Linked DNA regions of Accumulibacter sp.. The protein of the gene in region 1 interacts with the protein of each later gene in a pairwise test. Links are inferred from orthologs where the notes say so. Each region holds a gene or a part of one and is shown on either strand. Other genes may lie near its edges. The genes, in order: V5B60_RS17380 and glmS.

Region 1 (7,936 bases):
ACGAGCCGAGCCGCGAACTGGCGCGCGACATCTTCGTCTTCCTGCGCAGCCGGCTTTCGCCGTACAAGCGCGTGCGGCGGATCGAGTTCGGCGAGCTGCCGAAGACGATCTCGGGCAAGATTCGCCGCGTCGAGCTGCGCAAGGGCGAACAGGACCGGGGTGCCGCTGCACGTGGTCCGCTGGAGTTCTATGAGGAGGACTTCGAGTTCTGACGCAGCCACCAGGAGCCCCGGCAGCGGGGCTCCGGCATTCGCCGATGCCGCCTGCGGGCGGCATGCTGTTTGCTGGGCGGCCTGCTCCTTCCCGCAGCCACCGATGACCACCCTCTACTCGCTGAAACCGCGCTTCCAGGCGCTGCTGCGCCCGGCGGTACGGCACCTGCACGCCGGCGGCGTCACCGCCAACCAGGTGACGGTCGCTACCGCTGCCGCGTCGCTGCTGCTCGGCGCGGGACTGGCGCTGGCCGCGGCTGGCGGCGCGCTGGGCTGGTTCCTGCTGTTGCCCGGCTGGCTGCTGCTGCGCATGGCGTTGAACGCGATCGACGGCCTGCTGGCGCGCGAGTTCGGCCAGGCTTCGCGGCTCGGTGCCTGTCTGAACGAGCTCGCCGACCTGCTGGCCGACGCCGCACTGTACCTGCCGTTCGCCCTCTTGCCGGGGATACCCGGCGCGCTGGCGGTGCTGGTCGTCGTGCTGGCGAACGTGGCGGAGATGGCGGCCGTTCTGGCCACCGGCAACGGGCGGCGCAACGACGGGCCGATGGGCAAGAGCGATCGCGCGCTGGTCTTCGGTGTACTCGGCCTGCTGCTCGGCTGTGGTGTGACGCCGGGTCCATGGCTCGCCTGGGTGCTGGCGATCGTCGCCGTCCTGCTCGTGCTGACGGTCGGCAACCGGGTCCGCCACGGCATCGCCGCCGACCCGCGCAGCCCGCAGCAGTGACGACGTTCCCAGGAGAGCCATGAGATGCGCCCGGCGCTGGAAAGACAATTCACCACGCACGACGGCGGCAGCCTGTTCTATCGCCACTGGCCGCCAACGCTGGCAGGCCGCGACGCGCGCGCGCTGATCCTGCTGCATCGCGGCCACGAGCATTCGGGACGCCTGCAGCATGTCGTCGATGGACTCGGCCTCGATGAATTCGCCGTCTTCGCCTGGGATGCGCGCGGCCACGGACGATCGCCCGGTGCGCGTGGCGACAGCCCGGGTTTTGCCGCCCTGGTCCGCGACCTCGACGCCTTCGTCGCGCACATCGGCGAGACGCACGGAATCGCCGTCGGGGACGTCGCGCTGATCGGCCAGAGTGTCGGCGCGGTCATCGCCGCCACCTGGGTGCACGATTACGCACCGCGCCTGCGCTGCCTGGTGCTGACCGCGCCGGCCTTCCAGGTCCGCCTCTACGTGCCGCTGGCACGGCCGGGGCTGGCGCTGCTGCGGCGCCTGTTCGGCAACTTCTTCATCACTTCGTACGTCAAGGCGCGTTTCCTCACCCATGATCCGCAGCGGATCGCTTCCTACGACGAGGATCCGCTGATCACCCGCAACATCTCGGCGCGCGTCCTTCTCGAACTTGCCGACGCCGCCGACCGGGTGGTCGCCGATGCGCAGGCGATCCGCGTGCCGTTGCAGTTGCTGATCTCGGGCAACGACTGGGTGGTCCATCGCCAGCCGCAGGAGCGCTTCTTCGAGCGCCTCGGCTCGCCCGTCCGCGAGTGTCACCTGCTGCCCGGATTCCTGCACGACACCCTCGGCGAGCGCGAGCGCCGGCTGCCACTGAACGCGATCCGCGCCTTCGTCGAGCGGATGTTTGCTGCGCCACCGGCTGCCGATTCGCTGCTGCACGCGGATCGCAGCGGCCACACCCGCGACGAGGAGCTGCGCCTCGGCCAACCGCTGCCCCCATTCTCGCCGCGCCGCCTGAACTTTGCCGCCACTCGCCTGGCGATGCGCACGCTCGGCCGGCTCGGCGAAGGCATCGCCATCGGTCTGGCAACCGGCTTCGATTCCGGCAGCAGCCTCGATCATGTCTACCGCAACCAGGCACGCGGCCGGCTGCTGCTCGGCCGCCTGATCGACCGGGGCTATCTCGACTCGATCGGCTGGCGCGGCATCCGCATCCGCCGCAGCCACCTGCTGGCGGCGATCGCCAGCGCCGCCGCGCGACTGCGCGCCGCCGACCAGCCGATTCGCGTCTTCGACCCCGCCGCCGGCCACGGGCGCTATCTCGTCGAAGCCGTGCAGGCCTTGCCCGAGCGGCCGCAATCGCTCCTCCTGCGCGACCTCGACGCGGCCAACGTGGCGCAGGCGCGGGCGCTGCTCGATGGCGCCGGGCTTGCCGACGTCGCCCGCTGCGAGACCGGCGACGCCTTCGCCGAGGCCGAACTCGCGGCGCTCCGCCCGCGCCCCAACCTGGTGACCGTTTCCGGCCTCTACGAGCTGTTCTCCGACAACCAGCTGGTCGCGGCTTCGCTGCGCGGACTGGCGCAGGCGATCGAGCGCGGCGGCTACCTGATCTACACCGGACAGCCCTGGCATCCGCAGATCGAGCTGATCGCCCGCACGCTGACCAGCCACCGCGGCCACCAGCCGTGGATCATGCGGCGGCGGACGCAGGCGGAGATCGACGAACTGGTGCGCGTCGCCGGCTTCAGCAAGCTGGCGCAGTGGATCGACGACTGGGGCATGTTCAGCGTCTCGCTGGCGCGGCGCGATTGAGTCCCGCCGCAGCGGCGCCCGCACGTACCGGCGCTGGCGGCGCTGGCGAACGCCGACCGTGGCGACGGGCTCTCGCCTGGCTGCTGCTGCTCGGACCCTTCTTCTTCGCCAGCTACGGCTTCGCCACCTGGGTCAGCAGCCAGCGCAGCGACGTCGGCTTCATCCGTTTCGACTGGGAGCGGCACATCCCGCTGCTGCCGTGGACGATCGTTCCCTACTGGCTGATCGACCTGCTCTACGGCCTCTCGCTTCTGCTCTGCCGGACGCGCCGCGAAGTCGACACGCACGCCTGCCGCCTGCTGGCGACGCAGTTGATCGCCATCGGCTGCTTTCTCCTCTTCCCGCTGCGTTGCACCTTCGAGCGGGGTGCCGTCGATGGCGCCTTCGGCTGGCTGTTCGAGCTGCTGACGAGTTTCGACCAGCCGTACAATCAGGCGCCATCGCTGCACATCGCGCTGCTCGTCGTCCTCCTCGAACTGTACCTGCGCGTCGTCCCGCGTGCCTGGCACTTCGTCGTCCACGGCGTCGCGCTGCTCATCGGCGTCTCGGTGCTGACCACCTGGCAACACCACTTCTTCGACATTCCGACCGGCCTCTGGCTCGGCTGCCTGGCGATCTGGCTGTTTCCGGACGAGGGCGGTTCGCCGCTCCGCCGGGCGCGACTCAGCCGCGATCGCCAACGGCGCCGGCTGTCACTGGCCTACGCGGCCGGGGCGCTCATCCTCGGCGGCCTCGCGGCGCTGAACGGCGGAGGCTGGCTCTGGCTGCTCTGGCCGGCGGCTTCGCTGGCGATGGTGGCGCTGATCTACCTGCTGCTCGATGGTGAGGCCTTCGGCAAGCGTCGGGATGGATCGATCCCCGCTGCCCTGCGCTGCCTGTTCGGTCCCTACCAGATCGGCGCCTGGCTCAACCAGCGCTGGTGGACACGCCGTCTCCCGTCTGCCGACGTCGTCGTACCCACGCTCCTGCTCGGGCGGCTGCCATCGGCGGCCGACCTGCAACGGCTGCCCGTGGCGGCGGTCGTCGATGTCTGCGCCGAACTGCCCTGCCCCACCCCTGGCCTGGCCCATGCCAGCGTGCCGATGCTCGACCTGCTGCCCCCCGACGCGGAGCAGATCGAGCGCGCGCTGGCCGCGCTGCAGCAGGCTCTGGCGACGCCACCGGTTCTCGTCTGCTGCGCGCTCGGACTGGCGCGCAGCGCACTGGTCGTCGCCGCCTGGCTGCTGCGCAGCGGCCAGGCGGCGACGGCAGCCGACGCCGTCGCGCGGGTGCGGCGCGCCCGACCCGCGGTCGTCATCGGCACGGCGGAGATCGCGCTGCTCAGCGACTGGCACCGCCGGCGGCAGGCAGCGCCGGGCGGCGGCCATTGAGGCGAGGCTGCCGCCCGGCATGGACTGGCACGCCGCCGACCTGCTGCCGCAACCGCCGGACGCGGCCTGGCGAATGGCCGCCGGCATCGCCATCGTGCTGCTGCTGGCGACGCTGGTCGCCCGCCTGCTGCGGCTGCGGCTGCGGCTGGCGCGCCGGCAACCGCATGCGCTGCTCGACAATCTCAATCAGCGCATCGACACCTGGTGGCTAATCGCCATCGCCGTCGGCCTGGCGCTCCTCGCCGGGCGGCCCGGGGTGATCGTTCTCTTCGCGCTGGCCTCGCTGGCGGCGCTGCGCGAGTTCCTTGCCGGCGACGTCGCTGCGGCGATTCCACGCGCCCTGCGCTGGAGCGGCTTCGCCATCATCCTGCCGCTGCAGTACCTGCTGCTCTTCGCCGCGCCCGGCCCGCTGTTCGCCAGCCTGATTCCGCTCTGCGTCCTGCTCGTCCTGCCGGGCTGGGAATGGCTGCACGCCGCGCACGACGGGCCACCGCGACGCCTGCGCCCGCTGCAGCTCGGGCTGCTGCTCTGCGTCTATGCCATCTCGCACGTTCCCGCCCTGCTGACGCTGCCTGTCGACGCGGGTGACACGCAGCGCAATGGCTGGCTACTGGTCTTCCTGCTGCTCGTCGTGCAGGTCGGCGACGTCCTGCAGTACCTCTGGGGGAAACTCGCCGGGCGGCATCAGATCGCTCCCCGCCTGTCGCCAGCGAAGACCGTCGAAGGTACGGTCGGCGGGATTCTCAGCGCCTGCGCCCTCGGCGCCTGGCTGGCGCCACTGACCCCCTTCACCACCGCCGCGGCGGCGATGATCTCGCTGCTGCTCGGCGTGCTCGGCTTTGTCGGCGGCCTGCTGCTCTCGGCGCTGAAACGACAGCGCGGAATCAAGGACTGGGGCACTCTGCTTCCCGGTCACGGCGGCATGCTCGACCGCCTCGACTCGCTCTGCCTGTCGGCGCCGGTGTTCTATTACCTGCTGCGCTGAAGGGCGGGTACGGGAACACGGTGAATGCCGGACCGACGTCCTTCGCACCCGGCGCCGCTGCCGTGCGGTGTGCATCGGAAGCCTGCCATCCGCTTCCAGGCGGGCGTATGGCACACGGCGCGGTCAAGCGAGCCCTCAGCGCGACACGAAGAACGCCAGCTCGGTCTTCACGCCCAGCAATTCGAGGCTGAGCGACTGCCACAGGGTTGCGCAGGCTGCCCAGTCCGGCCCGCCGCCCTGCTGAGAGACCTGCTCGAGCGCCAGCGCCAGGCGCTTCGCGGGCTCGGCGTGGAAGATCGCCAGCAGCCCCTTCATCGTGTGCGCGTGCAGTTGCAGTTGTCGCGCGTCCTGCGCGGCGATCGCCGCTTCCAGGTTGCCGACATTCTCGTTCCAGTGCTCGAGCAGGGCGACGGCCATCTCGCGGACGATGACCGGGTCGCCCAGGCTCGCTTCGGTCTTCGCGAAGTCGATGGCCGGCTCGTCGCCCGCGGCGTCGGCGGCCAACGCGCCGGTGAACGACACCGGATCGGCCGCGGCGCGCGCGCGCTGCAATGCCGCGTCGAGTAGCTGCGCGTCCACCGGCTTGGCGACGTAATCGTTCATCCCCGCGTCCAGGCAGCGCTGGCGGTCGCCGGACATCGCGTTGGCCGTCATCGCGATGATGTAGGCGGGGCGGTAGGCGTCGGACATGGTCCAGCTGCGCCGCTGCTCGCGCGAGCGAATCTCTTCGGTGGCCTCGAGGCCGCCCATCACCGGCATCTGCAAGTCCATCAGGATGGCATCGAAGTGCCGGCCGTCGCTGATGTCCAGCGCCTCGGCACCGTTCCGCGCGACGGTCACGCGATGCCCGCGTTTCTTCAGCAGGCGGATGCCCAGGTCCTGGTTCACCGTGTTGTCCTCGACCAGCAGCACCTCGAGCCCCGGCCTTTCCTCGCGCCGTACCGGCTCGAGGTCGAAGCTCTCGAACTCGAAGCCGACCGAGGGGCCCGGCGCCGGGGCGGGCGCAGCCGGCGCTGCCGGAGTGGCTGCCGATCGCTGGGCCGGCGCTTCTGCCACCGGGCCACACAGCACTTCGGCCAAATCGGCAAGGCCGACCGGTTTGGTGAGGTGGCGCCCGACGCCCCAGGACCGGATCTCGGCGAGGTGCTCCCGCGCCAGGTCGGTGGTGACCAGCGGGACCAGGCGTTCCGGGTGCGACGCGCGCCAATGCGACGCGATCTGGCGTCCCGCCACGTCCTCGGCGCTCAGCGCGAAGATCACGAAGTCGAAGGGGCTGCGGGCGCGCGCCGCGCGCAGCATCGGCAGTGCGGCGGCGAGGTCTTGCGCCGGCGCCGCGGCGATGCCCAGTTGCTGCAGCAGCTTGCGCAGCTGGGCCGACGACGCGTCCTGCGCGTCGATCACCAAGGCGCGGCGACCTGAAAGGTCGGGTTGGCTTCGGCCGACGGCGGGCGCCACGGCCAACCGCGCCGTGAAGACGAAGCGGGCGCCTTCGCCCGGCCGGCTTTCGACCTCGATGCGGCCGCCCATCATCTCGGCCAGCCGCGAGCTGACGCTGAGCCCAAGTCCGGTGCCGCCGAAGCGGCGCGTGGTCGACGCATCGGCCTGCTCGAAGGCCCCGAAGATGCGCGCCTGCTGCTCGGGGCTGAGGCCGATGCCGGTGTCGCTGACGGCGATGCGCAGGCGCACGTACTCCTGCGGCCCGGCGACCACGCCCGGCTCGGTTCCGGGACTGGCCGCCTCGCGCTCCTCGACCGAGATGTCCAGCCGCACGAGGCCGCGCTCGGTGAATTTCGTCGCGTTGCTGAGCAGGTTGTTGATCACCTGGCGCAGGCGGGTCGGATCGCCGATCAGGCGCGACGGCAGGTCCGGAGCGATCCCGACGACGACCTCGAGCCCCTTCTTGTGCGCCGGGATCGCCATCACGCGCGCGGTTTCGACCGCCAGGTCGGCCGGCGAGAAGGGGATGGTCTCGAAATGCAGCTTGCCGGCGTCGATCTTCGAGAAGTCCACGATGTCGTTGAGCAGCGAGAGCAGCGAGTCGGCCGAGCTGCGCACGGTCTCCAGGCAGCTGCGCTGTTCCTCGTCGAGCGCCGTGTCGAGCACGACGCCGGTGAGTCCGATGATGGCGTTCATCGGCGTCCGGATCTCGTGGCTCATGTTGGCAAGGAAGTCGCCGCGCGCGCGCATCGCCGCCTCGGCGGCCTCGCGCGCGGCGACCAGCCGGCCAGCGGTGGCGCGCTCCTGGTCGATGCTCCGCTGCATGACGACCATCCGCCGCACGCGGCCCGACGCCTCGCGGCTCGCCACCGCGGCGCGCACCTGCATCCAGTGCCAGCGCCCGCCCTGCGCCTTCAGGCGGCAATTGACGGCCAGGCGCAGCGCCTTCTGCGCGGCAAGGTCTGCGAGCCAGGCGTCGACCGCAGGGCGGTCCTCCGGATGCACCAGCGCCAGCCAGTCGTCGACCGTCGCGCACGGCGCCTCCTTCGCCAGACCGAGCCGGTCGAGCAGGGGGCCGCCGCCGGTTACCGAGCGCTTGCCGAGGTCCCAGTCGCACCAGGTGTCGCCACCCAGCTCGGTGCGCCGCTGCAGTTTCGTTGCCAAATCCTGGAAGGTGGCGTCGAGCGCGCCCAGCAGCGCCTCCAGCGCCGCCACCTTCAGCGGATCGGCACCGGCGAAGACGCCGGCGAGCGCTGACCGGTCCTCGACGCCCAAGTGTTCCGAAACCCGTTTCGCCACCTGCCTGGATTGGAATTTCATCGGATCTCGGTACTGCGGCTCGAAAGGGGACGAAGCTGCGCGGCCGTCCGCGCCCGACAGGGTCGGGCGTGGCCGCCGGGCGGCAGGCGAGGGTGCGAAGGACAGGCAGTCCAAC
Region 2 (7,820 bases), 2.5 Mb from region 1 along the record:
TTCGACCAACAACTTCCCGGAATTCACCGGCCGCATCTGTCCAGCTCCGTGTGAAGCGGCTTGCACGCTGAACATCAACACGGATCCGGTGGGGATCAAGTCGATCGAGCATGCGATCGCCGACAAGGGTTGGCAACAAGGGTGGATCGTGCCGCAGCCGCCGACGCAGAAGACCGGCCGGAAGGTTGCCATCGTCGGTTCCGGACCGGCAGGCCTGGCTGCCGCACAGCAACTTGCACGCGTCGGCCATGCCGTCGTCGTGTATGAGAAGAGCGACCGCATTGGCGGCCTGCTGCGCTACGGCATCCCCGACTTCAAGCTGGAAAAGTCGCACATTGACCGCCGCGTCGAACAGATGCGCGCCGAAGGCGTCGAGTTCCGTGTCGAACAGGAGGTTGGCGGTAGCGGGCCGGGCGCAGTCCCGGGTGCCCAGCTGCTGGCCGAATTCGATGCCCTGATCGTCGCCGGTGGCGCTGAGTCGCCGCGAGATTTGCCGGTACCCGGGCGCGAGCTCGATGGCGTGCACTTCGCGATGGAGTTCCTGCCGCAGCAGAACCGGGTGAACGCCGGCGACCGCCCCAGCCAGCAGATCACCGCCACCGGCAAGCGAGTGGTCGTCATCGGCGGCGGCGATACCGGATCGGACTGCGTCGGTACGAGCAACCGTCAGGGTGCCCTGTCGGTCACCCAGTTCGAAGTGATGCCGCAGCCGCCGGCGCAGGAGGACAAGGCACTGACCTGGCCTTACTGGCCGATGAAGCTGCGTACGTCGTCATCGCACGAGGAGGGCTGCGCCCGCGACTTCGCCGTGTCGACCACGCAGTTCATTGGCGAGGGTGGCAAGCTCAAGGCGCTGCGCGTCGCTCGTGTCGACTGGAGCGGCGGGCGGATGAGCGAGATCCCCGGGAGCGAAACCGAGATTGCCGCCGACCTCGTCCTGCTTGCCATGGGCTTCGTATCGCCGGTACGGCAGGGGTTGCTGGAGGAACTGGCGGTCGAACTCGATGCGCGCGGCAACGTCCGCGCCACGACCGATGGCGACGGCTGCTACGCGACCAGTGTGCCTCGGGTGTTTGCCGCCGGCGACATGCGCCGTGGGCAGTCGCTGGTCGTCTGGGCGATTCGTGAGGGCCGGCAGTGCGCCCGCGAGGTCGATGTCTTCCTCATGGGGCGTTCGGACCTGCCGCGCTGAAGCCTTGCCGTGCAACGCATCTCCCGATGGGCGCGGCAAGGCGGCCGTCCAGCTCGCCCCGCCAGCGCGGCTTCGGACGTATACTGTCGCCCGGATGCACGCAAGGGAGTGACCCTGTCTGCTGCTGGCCTGCCCGCGCTCCCCTTTTTCCAGTGACCGAGCGTGACATTTTTGTGCCCGCCTCGCCACCGGATCTGGAACAATGATTGCCACAGCGTGAACGCTGGTGTCGACTCCCGTTGCAGGTGCGGCCGGGTCCTCTGCATCAGCAGGCCGCTGCCGCCGGACGGATCGCCGGCACGCGCAACAGGGACCAATCGTAGCGTCTGATCAGGTTTCAGCAAATGAACATCGTCATTCTCGCCGCCGGCCAGGGCAAGCGAATGCACTCCAATCTGCCAAAGGTCCTGCATCCTCTGGCTGGCAAGGCGCTCGTCTCGCACGTCATCGACACCGCACGCAGTCTTGCGCCACAGCGGATCTGCATCGTATACGGGCATGGTGGCGAGGCAGTGCGTGCCGCCATCACGGCGCCTGATCTGGTCTGGGTGCTGCAGGAACCACAGCTGGGGACCGGACACGCGCTGATGCAGGCGTTGCCGCATCTGGCGGCTGCCGGAACGACGCTGGTGCTCTATGGCGACGTGCCCCTGACCCGGGTGGAAACACTGCAGCGGCTGCTGCATGCGGCACGTGACTCGCTGGCAGTGCTCACCGTCGAACTGGACGATCCGGCCGGCTATGGCCGGATCGTCCGCGACGCTGCCGGCGACGTCGCGCGCATCGTCGAGCAGAAAGACGCCTCGCCCGACGAGCGCACGATCCGCGAGATCAATACCGGCATCATGGCCCTGCCGACAGCGCGTCTTGCCGAATGGCTCGGTCGCTTGTCGAACGACAACGCGCAGCACGAGTACTACCTGACCGACATCGTCGGCATGGCGGTTACCGCCGGACTGCCGGTGCGTACCGCCCAACCGCAGTCGGCAGCGGAGGTGCTCGGGGTGAACAGCAAGGTGCAGCTGGCCGAGCTCGAACGCGTCGCGCAGCGACGAATCGCTGATCAGTTGCTCACGCAGGGAGTCCGCCTGGCAGACCCGGCGCGGATCGACGTGCGCGGCGAGCTGGTCTGCGGCCGCGATGTCTTCATCGACATCAACTGCGTCTTCGAGGGCCGCGTGGTGCTGGACGAGGCAGTCGAAGTCGGGCCCTCCTGCGTGCTGAAGAACGCACACATCGGCTCCGGCGCGCGCCTCGCCGCATTCAGCCACATCGAGGACGCAATCGTCGGACCGGACGGGGTGATCGGGCCGTTCGCCCGCCTGCGCCCCGGAACCGAGCTCGGTCCGGGGGTGCATGTCGGCAATTTCGTCGAGCTGAAGAACAGCCGCTTCGCTGCGCAGTCGAAGGCCAACCATCTGGCCTACGTCGGCGATGCAGTCGTCGGCAGTCGCGTCAACATCGGTGCCGGAACCATCACCTGCAACTACGATGGCGCCAACAAGTTCCAGACGGTGATCGAAGACGACGCTTTCATCGGTTCCGACACGCAGTTGGTGGCGCCGGTAACCGTTGGTCGCGGCGCCACCCTCGGCGCCGGCACGACGCTGACCCGCGATGCCCCGCCGGATACTCTGACCATTTCACGTGCCCGGCAAACCTCAATATCGGGCTGGAAACGGCCGCAGAAAATCAGGAAGTGAACTGACCATGTGTGGAATCGTTGCCGCGGTCGCCGACCGCAACATCGTTCCCGTCCTGCTCGAGGGCCTGCGCAGGCTCGAGTACCGCGGCTACGACTCGGCGGGTCTCGCCCTGATCGACGACAGCGGCCTGCGCCGCCTTCGCGCCGTCGGCCGGGTTGCCGAATTGACGGCGCAGGTCGATGAGACGCACGCCGCGGGCAACACCGGCATCGCACACACGCGCTGGGCGACGCACGGCGTGCCGTGCGAACGAAACGCCCATCCGCACATCTCCGGTGGGTTGGCCGTCGTCCACAACGGGATCATCGAGAACCACGAGTCGCTGCGCAGTCGCCTCAAGGACCTCGCCTATGTCTTCACTTCCGACACCGACACCGAAGTCGTCGCTCATCTGATTGCCCATGAGTTGAAGACCGAGAGCGACCTCCTCGCTGCCGTTCGGCGGGCCGTTGCGCAACTGCAGGGTGCCTACGCGATCGCCGTCGTCCGTGAAGCGGATCCGAGCCGGCTGGTCGTCGCGCGTGAAGGCGCGCCACTCCTTCTCGGTTTGAGTGGCGACGGGTTCTACGCCGCCTCCGATGCTTCGGCGCTGGTACAGGTCACGCGCCGGATGGTGTACCTCGAGAACGGCGACTGTGCCGAACTGACCCGCGAAGGCTACCGCATTGCCCGCGTCGACGGTACGCCCGTGGAGCGGCCGGAAAGCGAATCGCAGTTGTCGGCCGATGCGATCGAACTGGGCAACTACCGGCACTACATGCAGAAGGAGATCTTCGAGCAGCCGGTGGCACTGGCGAGCACCCTCGAAATGCTCGGCGCCGCGCGCAGCATCCAGCCGGGTATCTTCGGCGCCGAGAGTGAGGAACTGCTCCGCGGCGTGCGGCAGGTGCTGATCATCGCCTGCGGTACCAGTTACCATGCCGGTCTCGTGGCGCGCTACTGGCTCGAGTCGATTGCCGGTGTCGCCTGCTCGGTCGAAGTGGCGAGCGAGTACCGCTATCGCGACTCGGTCGCCGATCCGCAGACCCTCGTCGTCACCATTTCCCAATCGGGTGAGACCGCCGACACTCTGGCGGCATTGCACTACGCCAAGTCGCTCGGCATGCACCGCACCCTGTGCATCTGCAATGTTCCCGAATCGTCGCTGGTGCGCGAGAACAGCCTGCGTTTCATCACCCGCGCCGGTCCGGAGATCGGCGTGGCGTCGACCAAGGCCTTCACCACCCAGCTCGCCGCTCTTTATCTGCTGACGCTGGTCCTCGCCAAGGTCCGCGACCGGCTCGACGCCGAGCAGGAGGCTGGCGAACTGCAGGCCATGCGACACCTGCCGATGGCGGTCAGCATGATCCTCGAACTGGAGCCGCAGATTCGCGAGTGGGCAGAGTGTTTTTCGATGAAGCAGCATGCCCTGTTCCTCGGCCGCGGCCGGCATTATCCGATCGCCATGGAGGGCGCGCTCAAGCTGAAGGAGATCTCGTACATCCATGCCGAGGCCTACCCGGCCGGCGAGCTGAAGCATGGTCCGCTGGCGCTGGTCGATCGCGAGATGCCGGTGATTGCCGTGGCGCCCAACGACGCCCTGCTGGAGAAGCTCAAGTCGAACCTGCAGGAAGTGCGTGCGCGCGGTGGCGAACTCTGGGTCTTTGCCGATGCCGACAGCGAGATGAAGGAGTCGGACGGGATTCACGTGCTGCACCTGCCGGAGCATTACGGTGCCCTGTCGGCGCTGCTGCACGTCGTGCCGCTGCAGTTGCTGGCCTATCATGTCGCGCTGGTGCGCGGCACGGACGTGGACAAACCGCGCAACCTGGCGAAGTCGGTGACCGTCGAGTGAGTCTGCGGGGTCGCCGTGGCGGCGACCCACCTCAGTACTTGACGCGCGCGAAGTAGCTCTTCTCCGACGCCTCGAGCGCCTGCCGCAGGGTGACGACTCCCATCTGCGCCAGCAGCGGCAGCATCCTGAGGAACACCTCGGCAGTTGCACAGGCGTCGCCGAGCGCGTTGTGGCGTCCGGCGATCACCACGCCCAGTCGCTCGGCGATGTGATCGAGCTGGTGCGAGTCCTGATTCGCGTGCAGCACGCCGGAAAGCAGCAACGTGTCGAGGACTGGCTGCCTGAACACCACGCCCGACGAATCCTCCTTCAACTGCAGAAAGCGCATGTCGAAAGCGGCGTTGTGGGCAACGAGCACGGTCTCGTTGCAGAAATCATGGAAAGCGGGCAGAACGACGTCGATCTGCGGCTGTCCGCGCACCATGTCGTCGGTGATGCCGTGAATGCGGACGCCTTCGGGCCGCAGGAAGCGTTGTGGGTCAACGAGCTGATCAAAGTTCTCGTGCCGCAGGAGACGGCCATTGACGATGCGCACGGCGCCGATCTGGATGATCTCGTCGCCGGCAGCTGGTTCGAGTCCGGTGGTTTCAGTGTCGAAGACGGTGTAGGTCAGGTCGCTGAGCCGCCGGTCGAGATCGATGCTCTGGTCGCGGAAATGAAAGAGGTCGAAATCATAGTACTCAGGGCGCACGCTCGGCTCGTCGCCGGCCGTTTGCGCCTGCAGGCTGTCGGGCAGGGCAACCGGCAGCACGAAGCGAAAGAAGGAGCGCGCGCTGGCCTTTTCGCGTTCGTACCAGATTTCCCCGCCGTGACGGTCGATCACGTCGCGCAGCGACAGCAGGGAGCTCTCCGTCCCGAGGTGCATGGTCTCGTTTTCCCAGGTCGCGAAGGTTTCCAGCGAGATGGCGTGGTCGGCCCAGATCATGTCCAGGTAGGCCAGCCTGCCGAAAGGCCGCAGTCGGAAACGCAGTTCAGGGATGCGATGATGATGGACCAGCCTCGCAGCGAGGAAACAGATCGAGAAAACGAGCGAAAAGCTCTCGGCGCGCAGCCAGACCGCCTCGTCGATCTCCTCGTTGCCGGTCGCCAATTGCAGTTCCTGCTCGATGCGACGCTGTGCGGCAACGACCAGATCGAGTCCTTGGACCTCTTCCAGCGGCCAGCGTGTCTTCAATGAATCGGCGAACTCGCTCATCGTCCGGTCGAGACGCTGGCTCATGCGGACGACCTCATCGCTGATGATGCCCATGAAGCGGTCACGGATCTCCGGTTCGATGTCGGGGTAGTCGAGCAGGTTGCCCACTGCGACGCGGATGTTGGCCAGGCTGCCACGGGTGCCGTCGGTCAGGGATTGCAGAACCTGATCGCGGCGGGATTCCTGTTCCAGGCTGCGGGTGATGTTCTCGACCGTCAGCACGTAGCCAGTCATTTCGCGCTGCTGCGGCGCGTCATCGGTCGCCAGGACGGGTACCAGCTGTACGCGCAGGAGTTGCCCGCCACGTGCCGCGGTGATGAAGGTGGCGATTGCCGTGGCCGCGCCCTTGTGCAATCTCTGGCGGACGACGTCGAGGGCGTGGTCGATCTGACTGCGTTCGAGGATCGAGAAGATCGACCGGCCGAGCCCGATCAATGCGCCACCGGCGACTGCCGTGGTACCGAGCGCGAGTGCACGGAACTGCAGTCGCGCCCGGCTGTTGTAGAGCAGGATCCGTCCCTCGCGGTTGCACACCACGACCGCCTGGGCCAGTTCCGACATCAGCGCCGCCAGCCGGTTCTTTTCCTCCTCGACCGACGACTTGGCGGCGGCAATCTGTGCCGCGACATCGTCCATCAGACCGTCGCGCTGCTGCGCGAGATCGTTCGTCGCCACCGCCAGCAGGCGGACCTCCGGCGGTCCTTCGGGGGTGACGCGGAAGTTGTGGTTCGCCGCCAGCATCAGGCGCAGGTTCTCGGCCATCTTCAGCAGACCCTGGACATACTCGCGAAAGAGATAGCGAATCACCAGGAGACCGACGAAGAAGCCAAAGGCGGTCATCATCGTACCCAGCGACAGGTGCGGCGCGATCAGGCGGACGAGCGCTGCGCGCTCGTCCGCCTGGGCATCTGCCCAGACCAGCGCTGCCGTGATCAGGAAGGGGCCAGTCACCAGCAGGAAGAGGATGATGACCGAGATGGCCAGGCGAAGGCGCGCGTTCATTGTTCGGTGGTCGGCAAGGTTGTGGGGCAATGGTCGTGGTGGCCTCGGGGCGGGCGCCGTCGGGCACGGCAATTCTACCGGCTAAGGTCCACCACGGTGCCCAGTCTCTGGCCGACGAACGGGAACTCCGGCTGCCGCCGAGGTGCGCCCGTGCGAGACGGCCGATTTGCGGGCGCCTATCTGCACCTGCAGGGCAAAGAAATGTATCCTGAAGCCTTTCAACGACTGCCGGGAGATATCATGACCGTGTGCCCGATCGCCATCGTTGCCGGCTGCAAGAGATGCCCGGCCTTCTCCATCTGCCCGCTGAAGACCGTTCTCGGTGATGCGCCGAAGCCCGGCGAAAAACCGGACGGGCAAGCGCCGGTGGAGAAGAAGTAGCCCCTGCCCGCGTCGTGCCGGGCTGTCGCGGGGCCTGACCGGTGGCGTGCCGGAATGCTCTCGCGGACCGGCGCCGCTATGCAACCCGCGCTCAGCATGCACTGCTGCTGGGAGAGGAAGCCGATTGACTCGCAGCGACAAGGCCCGGATACTCGCGACGTTGCCGGCGAGACTCCGGTGACGCGAGGCAAGGGAAGCCGGTTCGCGCTGTCGTCTCGCAGCCGTTTCGCCGGTAGCGCCGTTTCACTCCTGACTGGGAGGTCTCTCCATGGGTCTGCGACTGAAATTCAATCTCGTGTTGCTCGCCGTGTTCCTTGCCGGCTTCTCCGTCACCGGCTATGTTTCCCGGACCTTGCTCGACCGGCACGCGGGCGAGCAGGTGCTTGGCGAGGCGCGCCTGCTGATGGAAGCGGCGTTGGCGGTGCGTGCGTATACGGTCGACGAGGTGCGGCCGCACCTCGTCGGACAGATGGACAAGGTCTTCCTGCCGCAGACGGTGCCGGCTTTTGC

Evidence for each region.
Region 2: the proteins of V5B60_RS17380 (region 1) and glmS interact in binary tests that used the Escherichia coli proteins (3 or more experiments, as listed by UniProt). The link is inferred for Accumulibacter sp. from one-to-one orthologs.

What each region holds. Positions count from the first base shown.
Region 1 is NZ_JAZKUG010000001.1:3,958,827-3,966,762, forward strand. The notes cover bases 1,893-4,892. They hold V5B60_RS17380 (serine/threonine protein phosphatase), read left to right. Parts: upstream 1,893-2,705; coding sequence 2,706-4,079; downstream 4,080-4,892. Other genes in these bases: V5B60_RS17375 (bifunctional alpha/beta hydrolase/class I SAM-dependent methyltransferase), read left to right, coding at 1,893-2,709; V5B60_RS17385 (phosphatidate cytidylyltransferase), read left to right, coding at 4,099-4,892. In the rest of the region: V5B60_RS17365 (AMP-binding protein), read left to right, coding at 1-212; V5B60_RS17370 (CDP-alcohol phosphatidyltransferase family protein), read left to right, coding at 316-936; more of V5B60_RS17375, read left to right, coding at 961-1,892; more of V5B60_RS17385, read left to right, coding at 4,893-5,064; V5B60_RS17390 (response regulator), read right to left, coding at 5,200-7,776.
Region 2 is NZ_JAZKUG010000001.1:1,408,807-1,416,626, forward strand. Bases 2,434-5,317 are described here. They hold glmS (glutamine--fructose-6-phosphate transaminase (isomerizing)), read left to right. Parts: upstream 2,434-2,902; coding sequence 2,903-4,732; downstream 4,733-5,317. Other genes in these bases: glmU (bifunctional UDP-N-acetylglucosamine diphosphorylase/glucosamine-1-phosphate N-acetyltransferase GlmU), read left to right, coding at 2,434-2,895; V5B60_RS06135 (3'-5' exonuclease), read right to left, coding at 4,764-5,317. Outside these bases: V5B60_RS06120 (glutamate synthase subunit beta), read left to right, coding at 1-1,192; more of glmU, read left to right, coding at 1,537-2,433; more of V5B60_RS06135, read right to left, coding at 5,318-6,929; V5B60_RS06140 (hypothetical protein), read left to right, coding at 7,080-7,310; V5B60_RS06145 (c-type heme family protein), read left to right, coding at 7,579-7,820. UniProt on the Escherichia coli protein: Catalyzes the first step in hexosamine metabolism, converting fructose-6P into glucosamine-6P using glutamine as a nitrogen source.